Regions from separate parts of the Streptomyces sp. NPDC091289 genome, predicted to be linked through region 3. Evidence: riboswitches for the same ligand, from Rfam matches in the RefSeq annotation. Region 3 holds a riboswitch; each other region holds the start of a gene.

Region 1 (3,249 bases), on a different contig from region 3:
GGCGTTGCTCAGGTCGGCGACGGCCCGCTCGAAGCGCTCGGCGAGATCGTCGGGGTCGGTGCCGGGCCGGATGATGTCGTTGCCGCCCGCGCAGAAGCTGACCAGGTCGGGGGCCAGTTCCTTGGCGCGCGGGATCTGCTCCTCGACGATCTGGTCGAGGAGACGTCCTCGTACGGCGAGATTGGCGTAGCGGAAGTCCCCGTGCGGGGAGTCCTCGGGGCCGGCCTCCGCGTCGGGGGCCGGAAGCCGGTCGGCGAGGAGGACCGCGAAGCGGTCCGCCCAGCCGACGAAGGTGCCGTCGGGGCCGGGGTCGCCGACGCCCTCGGTGAAACTGTCGCCAATCGCCGCGTACGACCCGATGATGTGCTGCTGGTTGTTTCTCGAATCGTCTGCCACAAGCACTTATCCTGCATCGTTCGATGTGACCTACGCGACCGTAATACGGGGTTGACGGGTGGTGAGATAGACCACCCGGTCAGGTTTTGGTAAAGCCGGAATAAAGAGAGGGGCGATGCGCCGCCGCGCACCGCCCCTCGGATACTTCTCGCCGCGCTCGGTCAGACGGAGACGCCGTGCTGACGCAGGTACGCGACCGGGTCGACGTCCGAGCCGTAGCCCGGGCCGGTGCGGACCTCGAAGTGCAGGTGCGGGCCGGTGGAGTTGCCGGTGGAGCCGGAGAGGCCGATCTGCTGGCCGCCGGTGACGGTCTGCCCGACGGAGACGTTCAGCGAGGACTGGTGGGCGTACTGGGAGTACATGCCGTCCTCGTGCTGGATGACGACCTCGTTGCCGTACGAGCCGCTGTTGCCGGCCGAGACCACGGTGCCCGGCCCGATGGCGAGGACGGGGGTGCCGGAGGCGGCCTGGAAGTCCGAGCCGGTGTGGTAGCCGCTGGACCAGCTGGCGCCGGAAGCGCGGTACTGGGTGGTGACGTTGGCGCTGGCGAGCGGGGCCGACCAGCCGGAGCCGGTGGCCTCGGAGGAGCCGGTCTGCGCGGAGCTGCCGGAGCCCTCGGAGTCGTCGGCGGAGATGGTGTCCGGCTTCGGGTCCGCCTTCGGAGCGACCTTCGGGGCCGGAGCGGCCTTCTTCGGGGCGGCCTCGGGAGCGGCGGACTTCGCGGCGGACTTCTCGGCCGGGGCGGAGCCCTTGGCGCCGAGGGTCAGCTTCATGCCCGGGTGGATCAGGCTGGGGTTCTCGCCGACGGTGGAGCGGTTGTCCTGGTAGAGCTTCTCCCACCCGCCCTTGAGCTTCTGCTCGGCGGCGATCTTCGACAGATAGTCGCCGGCGACGACGGCGTACGTCTTCGGGGCGGCCTTCGACGCGGCGGGGGCGGCCGACGGGGCGGTGTGCGCGGCGGCGACCGAGGCGGCGGCGGACTTCGCGGCCGGAGCGGCCTGGTCCGCGGCGTTCGCCACGGTGGCGCCGATGAGCGGGAGGGCGAGTGCGGCGCCGCCGGTCCCTGCGGCGATGACGCCGCGGGAGATCGGGCCGGACTTCGGACGACGGTGCTTACCCTGTGCGGGCATGGGGAAGTTCCTCTCCGGCGCCTGCGAGGTGAGCTGTCGGGTTCGGGCTGGAGATGCCCGGTCGCGTTGCGGCGACTTCACCCCGAGCCGGTCCGGATCGCTCCGGATCGGCGGCTTACCTGGTTCCCCCGCTCCTGCCACGCGTGAGTGGGTGGGTGCGAATTCCGGGCGGCGGCAGGATTAGGCGGTCCGTCCGGATTGCGGCGACCGTAAACCGGTCAGGACGAGCGGAACAAGCCATCGGTTGCGTACCGGAATCATCGATTCAATATCGTTCCGGATTTCCCGTCACACTCCGTGGATTACGGATCTTGAATTTCCGTGCGGGCAACGGGAATGCCCCGAGGCGCGCTCACCACGGTCCGTCACGGATATGATCCCGCTCACCTCCGGAATCCCATCTCCCCCATTAGCGGGGCATGTTCTGCGAAATACACCAATACGGACACGCCGTCGGCGTCGCCCCTGACGCCGGGTCAGCCCGGCCCACGCGGCGCCCCGCCCCGCGTGCGTGACCGAGATGATTTTCCGTCGAATCGATGTCGTATCGTCACGGGAGCGCCCTCGCCGGCGAGCCGCGCCGACGCCAGAGATCCCAGGAGCCACCGTGACGCAGCAGGTGCCGCAGGTCCCGCCGACAGAGACCGCGCTGACCGGAGTCCGCAATTTCCGCGACGTGGGCGGGCTTCCCACCACGGACGGGCGGCGCACCGCGTTCGGCCGGCTCTATCGCAGCGGCCACCTGGCGCACGCCACCGCCGAGGACGCGGCCTTCCTCGGCGGGCTCGGGCTGCACACGATCTTCGACTTCCGCCACTCGGCCGACCACCGGCTCGACGGGTACGACATCGAGCTGGCCGGTGTCCGCAATGTCAGCATTCCGCTCTCGGACCCGGCCGACGGCGCGGAGTTCTGGCGACTGGTGAGCGACGGGAACATCGAGCAGCTGCGCTCGGTCCTGGCGAACGGCAAGGGCGCCGAACGCATGATCCGGATGTACCGCGCGACGATCGAGGACCGCACCGCCGAGCACAGCCGGGTGCTGCACTCCCTGGCCGAGGACAGCGTCCCGGCCCTGATGCACTGCGCGGCGGGCAAGGACCGGGCCGGTCTCTCGATCGCGGTCGCGCTGCTGGCGGTCGGCGTCGAGCCGGAGGCGATCGAGGAGGACTACCTCAAGTCCAACGATCTCCACCGCCGCTACAACGTGAAGCGCTCCGACGCGTCCGAGACCGGTATGTCGCCCGAGGTGATGGAGCTGCTGGACCCGCTCTTCGGGGCGCGGCCCGCCTACCTCGCGGCGGCCTTCACGGCCATCGAGGAGAACTGGGGAACGACGGACCGCTACCTGGCCGAGGGGCTGAAGGTCTCCTCCGCGACCCGGGAGCGGCTGCGCGAGCGCCTGCTCGACCAGGGCTGACCCGGCCGGCGGCGATCCCCCGGAGGCGGGCCGTCACTTGCTCCCGGCCACCACGAAGAGCAGGTAGAGGAAGCCCGCGATGATGTGGCCCGCCACCAGATAGGCGAAGAGACGGATCACCACGCCGCGCGGCATCCGCTTCTCCTGCGGGTCCTCGTTCGCGCGACGTCCGGGGCCCAGCGGGTCGTAGTGTTCGGAATCGGACATGACGGTCCTCTCTGTCGGCCTCGCGGCCGGTGGAGCGAAGGAGGGAGCCGGCCGGGACCGGCCGGTCAGCGCGCGTGGAGGGCGTTGCCGAGGCAG
Region 2 (3,249 bases), on a different contig from region 3:
CTGAGCGCCGTGGGCCGGGTCCTGGACGTCACCGCGGAGGAGGTGCGCGCGGCGGCCGAGGCGGCCCTGCGCCCCGACAACCGGGCGGTGCTGGTGTACGAGCCCATCGAGCCGGCCGACGAGGCCGACGAGGGCGAAGACGGCGCCGAGGGCAGCGACGCGCACGAGGGGGCGGCCAAGTGAGCGACGCCGCCGTGACTGGAGTAGCCATGGAGTTCCACCCGCAGCCCACCGCCGGCACGGCCCGCCCCTGGGCCTTCCCGGCGCCCGAGCGCGGCGCCCTGCCCAACGGGCTGACCGTGCTGCGCTGCCACCGCCCCGGCCAGCAGGTCGTCGCGGTGGAGATCTTCCTGGACGCGCCGCTGGAGGCCGAGCCCGAGGGCCTCGACGGCGTGGCCACGATCATGTCGCGGGCGCTCTCCGAGGGCACCGACAAGCACAGCGCCGAGGAGTTCGCCGCCGAGCTGGAGCGCTGCGGCGCCACCCTCGACGCGCACGCCGACCACCCCGGCGTCCGGGTCTCCCTGGAGGTCCCGGCCTCCCGGCTGGCCAAGGCCCTCGGTCTGGTCGCCGAGGCGCTGCGCGCCCCGGCCTTCGCCGAGAGCGAGATCGAGCGCCTCGTCGGCAACCGCCTCGACGAGATCCCGCACGAGCAGGCCAACCCGTCCCGGCGCGCCGCCAAGCAGCTCTCCAAGGAGCTGTTCCCGGCCACCGCCCGGATGTCCCGCCCGCGCCTGGGCACCGAGGAGACCGTCCGGCGGATCGATGATGCCGCCGTGCGCGCCTTCTTCGACGCCCATGTCCGCCCGTCCACCGCGACGGCCGTGATCGTCGGCGATCTGACGGGCATCGACCTGGACGCGCTGCTGGCGGAGACCCTCGGCGACTGGTCGGGCAACGCGGGACAGGCCCGCCCGGTGCCGCCCATCACCGCGAACGACACCGGCCGTGTGGTCATCGTGGACCGCCCCGGCGCGGTCCAGACCCAGCTGCTGATCGGCCGGATCGGCGCCGACCGGCACGAGCGCGTGTGGCCCGCGCAGGTGCTCGGCACGTACTGCCTGGGCGGCACCCTCACCTCTCGGCTGGACCGGGTGCTGCGCGAGGAGAAGGGCTACACCTACGGGGTGCGCGCCTTCGCCCAGGTGCTGCGCTCGTCCGGCCCCGACTCGGGCGGCGCGGCGATGCTCGCGATCAGCGGCTCGGTGGACACGGAGTCCACCGGACCGGCGCTGGACGACCTCTGGAAGGTCCTGCGGACGCTGGCCGCCGAGGGGCTGACCGACGCCGAGCGCGAGACGGCCGTGCAGAACCTGGTGGGCGTCGCCCCGCTGAAGTTCGAGACCGCCGCCTCCGTCGCGAGCACGCTGGCCGACCAGGTCGAGCAGCACCTCCCCGACGACTACCAGGCCCACCTCTACGCCCGGCTCGCCGAGACGGGCACCGTGGAGGCGACCGCCGCCGTGGTCAGCGCCTTCCCGGTCGACCGCCTCGTCACGGTCCTCGTGGGGGACGCCGCGCAGATCGAGGAGCCCGTGCGGGCGCTCGGCATCGGTGAGGTGTCCGTCGTCACCGGCTGACGGCACCCGTGGCACACCGCCGCGAAGAGGACCCCGACGGACGGAAGTTCGTCGGGGTCCTCCCTTTTTGCCCGATTGGCGAGCTTTGCGCCCTTTGTTGGAGAGGTTGCCTGTCTGCCCTGTGGGATGCGCGACAAATCCCTCTGTCCGTTTGGTGATGGGAAGTCGCCCCGCCTAGCGTCGGCCCGGCTGTCCGTCACCCGTATGCCGCATCCGCGGCGCCGGGCAGTCATCGCCGAGTCCCCGTCAGGCGCGAGCCTGGGGAGCCGGGGACCCACGCAGTCCCTGGGGTGAATCGGAGGCCCGTGCCGTGAACCGGCGCGGGGATCCGTAGGAGACCTTCCTGCTCCGAACCCGTCAGCTAACCCGGTAGGCGAGAAGGAAGGAAAGGATCAGCCCCTCCATGGCGTTCACCCGTGCCACCGGGAAGCACCGTGCCCCGAGCCGCCTTACGCGCCGGAGCGCCCGGGCCGCCGGCATCGCGACCCTGGCCACCACCGGAGTCGTCGGCTCGCTGGCCTCCCCGGCCATCGCCGCGGACACCGAGGCCGCCAAGGTCGCCGACACCGGCCTCACCCGGGTCGTCGCCCTCGACGCCACCCTCGCCGAGCAGATCGACGCGCAGGCGCAGGCCCAGAAGCAGCAGGCCGACGCGATCGCCGAGGCGAAGGCCAAGGCCGCCGCCGAAGCCAAGGCCAAGGCCGCCAGGGCCAAGGCGAAGGCGGAGGCCGAGCGCAAGGCCGAGGCCCGCGCCAAGGAGGTCCGCGAGGAGAAGGCCCGGGCCGCCCGCGCCGCCGAGCGCGCCCGCCTCAACGCCTTCCACCTCCCGGTCGCCGGCTCCCACGTCACCACCGGCTACAAGACCGGCGGTTCGCTCTGGTCCTCCGGCAGCCACTCCGGCGTGGACTTCATGGCCCCCTCCGGCAGCTCCGTCGTCGCGGTCGGCGCCGGCACGGTCGTCGAGGCCGGCTGGGGCGGCGCGTACGGCAACAACATCGTGATCCGGATGACGGACGGCACGTACACCCAGTACGGCCACCTCTCCTCGATCGGCGTCTCCGTCGGCCAGAGCGTCTCCTCCGGCCAGCAGATCGGCCTCTCCGGCTCCACCGGCAACTCCACCGGCCCGCACCTGCACTTCGAGGCCCGCACCACCCCCGAGTACGGCTCCGACATGGACCCCGTCGGCTATCTGCGCTCCCACGGTCTGAACGTCTGACCCGCCCCTGCGCGATCCCGCCCGAAGGCCCCGGCACCCGCCGGGGCCTTCGGCAATTCCGGCCCGAAGATATCCATGGATTCCGGCCTGCCATCGGAAATTCCGGCGGATTGCAATAGAGTCACGGAACAGACGTCGGGCGGCCGCGTTTCGCGGGGATCAAGGCGGAGGTCAGGACATGCGCATTCCCGCGCATTCGGTATGCACGGCAATCCGTGACGACATCGTCTCCGGTGTGTACGAGCGCGGCAGCCGCCTCACCGAGGAGTTGCTGGCCCGCCGCTACGGGGTCTCCCGCGTCCCGGTCCGCGAGGCCCTGCGCACGCTGGAGTCCGAGGGCTTCGTGGTCACCCGCAGACACGCCGGCGCGTGTGTCGCCGAGCCCACCCTGCAGGAGGCGGCCGACCTCCTGGAGGTGCGGACGCTCCTGGAGCCCCTGGGCGCGGCCCG
Region 3 (3,249 bases):
TGACAGCTATTGCCCTGATGTGACGTTTCGCCGATCGCTGATGATCGAAGCGATCAACGAAGGCTTGCCTCACTGAAAGGTGAAACTTTGGTCATGGCTAGGCTCCGGAGCCATGGACGTACTCATCAATGTCTTCGTCGCCCTGCACATCATCGGCATCGCCTCCCTGCTGGGCGGCTTCCTGACGCAGATGAAGGCCATGGGGGCGGGGACCGCCCGCTTCGTCCCCGCGATGCTTCACGGCGCGCTGACCATGCTGGTCACCGGAATCGCCCTGGTCGGCCTCAACCAGGCCGACGACCAGACCGTGAACAACGTCAAGATCGGCATCAAGCTGGCGCTGCTGGTCGTGATCCTCGCCCTGGTCTACGTCAAGCGGGACGACGAGAAGGTCGACAAGGGCGCGTTCGCGGCGGTCGGCGGGCTGACGGTCGCCAACATCTTCATCGCCACCGTCTGGACCTGAGGCCGGACCACGGCCTTCCGGGGGCGGCCGCCAACTGTGACCGGCCGCCCCGGCTCCGTACTACTGCTACTGCCTACTACGCCGGGCGCACGCTCCCGTAGATCGGCATGTAGTAGATCGACTCCTCGCGCACGTTCGCACCCGGCTTCGGGGCGTGGATCATCATCCCGTCGCCCTTGTAGATGCCGACGTGGCTGATGTCGTCGTAGAAGAAGACCAGGTCCCCCGGCTGCAGGTCCGAGGTGGCGACCCGGGTGCCGACCTTCACCTGGTCCCAGGTGGTCCGCGGCAGGGTCACCCCCGCCTCCCGCCACGCCGCCTGCGTCAGCCCCGAGCAGTCGTACGAGGAGGGGCCCGACGCGCCCCAGACGTACGGCTTCCCGATCTGGGCGCGGGCGAAGTCCAGCACCTTCTCCGCCTTGGCGGCGTAACCGCTGCCCGTACCGGAGCCGGTGCCGGAGCCCGACCCCGTGCCCGTACCGGACCCGGACCCGGACCCGGACCCGGAGCCCGATCCCGAACCGCCGTCGGACTCCTTCGCGGCCTCCTCGCGGGCCTTCTTCTCCGCCTCGGCCTTCGCCTTCGCCTCGGCGGCCTGCCGGGCGGCCAGCTTCGCCGCCTTCTCCTTGGCCTCGGCCTCCTTCTTGCGCTCCAGCTCCGCCAGTCGCGCCTTCTCCTCGGCGGTCAGCCTCGACAGCAGGCCACGGGCCTCGGTGAGCTTGTTCTGCACGTCCTTCTTGCTGGAGGCGAGCGTGGCCTGCGTCTCGGTGAGGGTCTCCAGGCTCTTCACCGCCTCCGCGCGCTTCTTCGCCGCCGACGCCTGCTGCGTACGGAAGTCGGTGACGGCCTGCTGCTGCCGCTCGGTTGCCCGGTCCATGAGCCGGCTCTGGTCGAAGTACCCCTGCGGGTCGTCCGCCAGGAAGAACGTCGCCGTCGGCGCGATGCCGCCGCTGCGGTACTGGGCCGCCGCGTAGGAGCCCAGCGCCCGGCGCGCCTCGTTGATCTTCTCGGTCCGCTTCGCCACGTCGGAGAGCAGCGTGTCGACCTTCTTCTGCTGCGACGCGGACGCGGCCTTGGCCCGGTTGTACTCCTGGGTCGCGGAGCCCGCCTGCCGGTACAGGGCGTCGACCTTCTTCTGGACTTCCTCGATGGCGGGCTTCGGCTCCGCGGGCGCGGCCGTGGCGCTCTGCGTGGAGAGCAACGTCACGGAGGCCAGCGCGGCCGTCGTCAGCCCGACGGCAGGGGTGGTGGTGCGCACCTTCGTGCGCGGCTTGCGATGCGATGCCAAGACCGGCATCTCCTTCCGTGGACCGCCTACCGGGTTAGCTGTCGGGTTCGGACGGAACGGAAGGCTGTCCTACGGTCCGGATGCGAGGGCACGGACCGATTCACCCCGGTTCTGCGTGTGGGTCCCCGGTTCCGAACTGCCAGGACGGCAGGACGGATTCGGCAGAGGTGTCCGTTAGGCGCGGTTCGCCTCAGGGAGGTACGGATCACCTGACCGAGCACGCTAGCCAACCCGTGGCACCGCTGGGAAGGAGGATGAGCGATATGCCCGATACATTTTCGTGACCTTTTCGGATCGGGGGCTGCCCACCCCTTCCGACCGGGCGATCCTTCACGGAACGTGGGCGTCCGGTCTCCGTGCGTAGGACCTGCGTAGGACCGAGGTCACCGCTTCCCGGCTTCGGCGGATCGTTGTCGGTGCGGCCGCCTAGACTCGGTAGGCGATGAGCAGCCTCTTTGACGACAGTTTCCTGACCGGCCTCCAGCCCGCGGAGGACGGCCCCCCGCCGCCCCCCGAGGACCACGCGCCCGAAGCGGTGCCGGAGGGACTCTTCGAGGGCGTCTACGACGCGCCCCCGCCGCCCCGGGACGGGTATTACCGGGACGGTCACCCGCGCCCGGTGATCGACGCCGCCGCGCTGCTCGACGGGCTGAACACCGAGCAGCGCGCCGCCGTCGTGCACGCCGGGTCCCCGCTGCTCATCGTCGCCGGGGCCGGCTCCGGCAAGACCCGGGTGCTCACCCACCGCATCGCCCACCTGCTGGCCGAGCGCGGCACGCACCCCGGGCAGATCCTCGCGATCACCTTCACCAACAAGGCCGCGGGCGAGATGAAGGAGCGCGTCGAGCAGCTCGTCGGCCCGCGCGCCAACGCCATGTGGGTCATGACCTTCCACAGCGCGTGCGTCCGCATCCTGCGCCGCGAGTCGAAGAAGCTCGGCTTCACCTCGTCCTTCTCGATCTACGACGCCGCCGACTCCAAGCGCCTGATGGCCCTGGTCTGCCGCGACCTCGACCTGGACCCCAAGCGCTTCCCGCCGAAGTCCTTCACCGCCAAGGTCTCCAACCTCAAGAACGAGCTCATCGACGAGGAGACCTTCGCCGGACAGGCGGCCGATGGCTTCGAGAAGACCCTGGCCCAGGCGTACGCGCTCTACCAGGCCCGCCTGCGCGAGGCCAACGCCCTGGACTTCGACGACATCATCATGACGACGGTCCACCTCCTCCAGGCCTTCCCGGACGTCGCCGAGCACTACCGCCGCCGCTTCCGCCACGTCCTCGTCGACGAGTACCAGGACACCAACCACGCCCAGTACACGCTGGTACGGGAGCTGGTCGGCCCGGCCGGAGAGGCCGACGCCCCCGCCGAGCTGTGCGTGGTGGGCGACGCGGACCAGTCGATCTACGCCTTCCGCGGCGCGACCATCCGCAACATCCTCCAGTTCGAGGAGGACTATCCGAGCGCGACGACGATCATGCTGGAGCAGAACTACCGC

Evidence for each region. A riboswitch is a leader RNA that binds a small molecule or an ion and turns the genes downstream of it on or off. The one in region 3 is predicted to bind cyclic di-AMP.
Region 1: linked by a shared signal. The riboswitch ahead of ACIQPT_RS34480 (peptidoglycan DD-metalloendopeptidase family protein) and the one ahead of ACIQPT_RS10500 (NlpC/P60 family protein) in region 3 are both predicted to bind cyclic di-AMP.
Region 2: linked by a shared signal. The riboswitch ahead of ACIQPT_RS31905 (M23 family metallopeptidase) and the one ahead of ACIQPT_RS10500 (NlpC/P60 family protein) in region 3 are both predicted to bind cyclic di-AMP.

Annotation. Positions count from the first base shown of each region.
Region 1 covers NZ_JBIVUT010000034.1:83,972-87,220, forward strand. Annotated here, with positions in the region: gene ACIQPT_RS34475 (SGNH/GDSL hydrolase family protein) at 1-396, opposite strand, end outside; gene ACIQPT_RS34480 (peptidoglycan DD-metalloendopeptidase family protein) at 558-1,526, opposite strand; cyclic di-AMP (ydaO/yuaA leader) riboswitch at 1,530-1,690, opposite strand; gene ACIQPT_RS34485 (tyrosine-protein phosphatase) at 2,134-2,946, shown strand; gene ACIQPT_RS34490 (DUF6126 family protein) at 2,980-3,153, opposite strand; gene ACIQPT_RS34495 (helix-turn-helix domain-containing protein) at 3,219-3,249, opposite strand, start outside.
Region 2 covers NZ_JBIVUT010000029.1:35,652-38,900, forward strand. Annotated here, with positions in the region: gene ACIQPT_RS31895 (M16 family metallopeptidase) at 1-183, shown strand, start outside; gene ACIQPT_RS31900 (M16 family metallopeptidase) at 210-1,580, shown strand; cyclic di-AMP (ydaO/yuaA leader) riboswitch at 1,804-1,970, shown strand; gene ACIQPT_RS31905 (M23 family metallopeptidase) at 1,984-2,799, shown strand; gene ACIQPT_RS31910 (GntR family transcriptional regulator) at 2,978-3,249, shown strand, end outside.
Region 3 covers NZ_JBIVUT010000006.1:302,026-305,274, forward strand. Annotated here, with positions in the region: gene ACIQPT_RS10495 (hypothetical protein) at 113-466, shown strand; gene ACIQPT_RS10500 (NlpC/P60 family protein) at 543-1,754, opposite strand; cyclic di-AMP (ydaO/yuaA leader) riboswitch at 1,762-1,928, opposite strand; gene pcrA (DNA helicase PcrA) at 2,197-3,249, shown strand, end outside.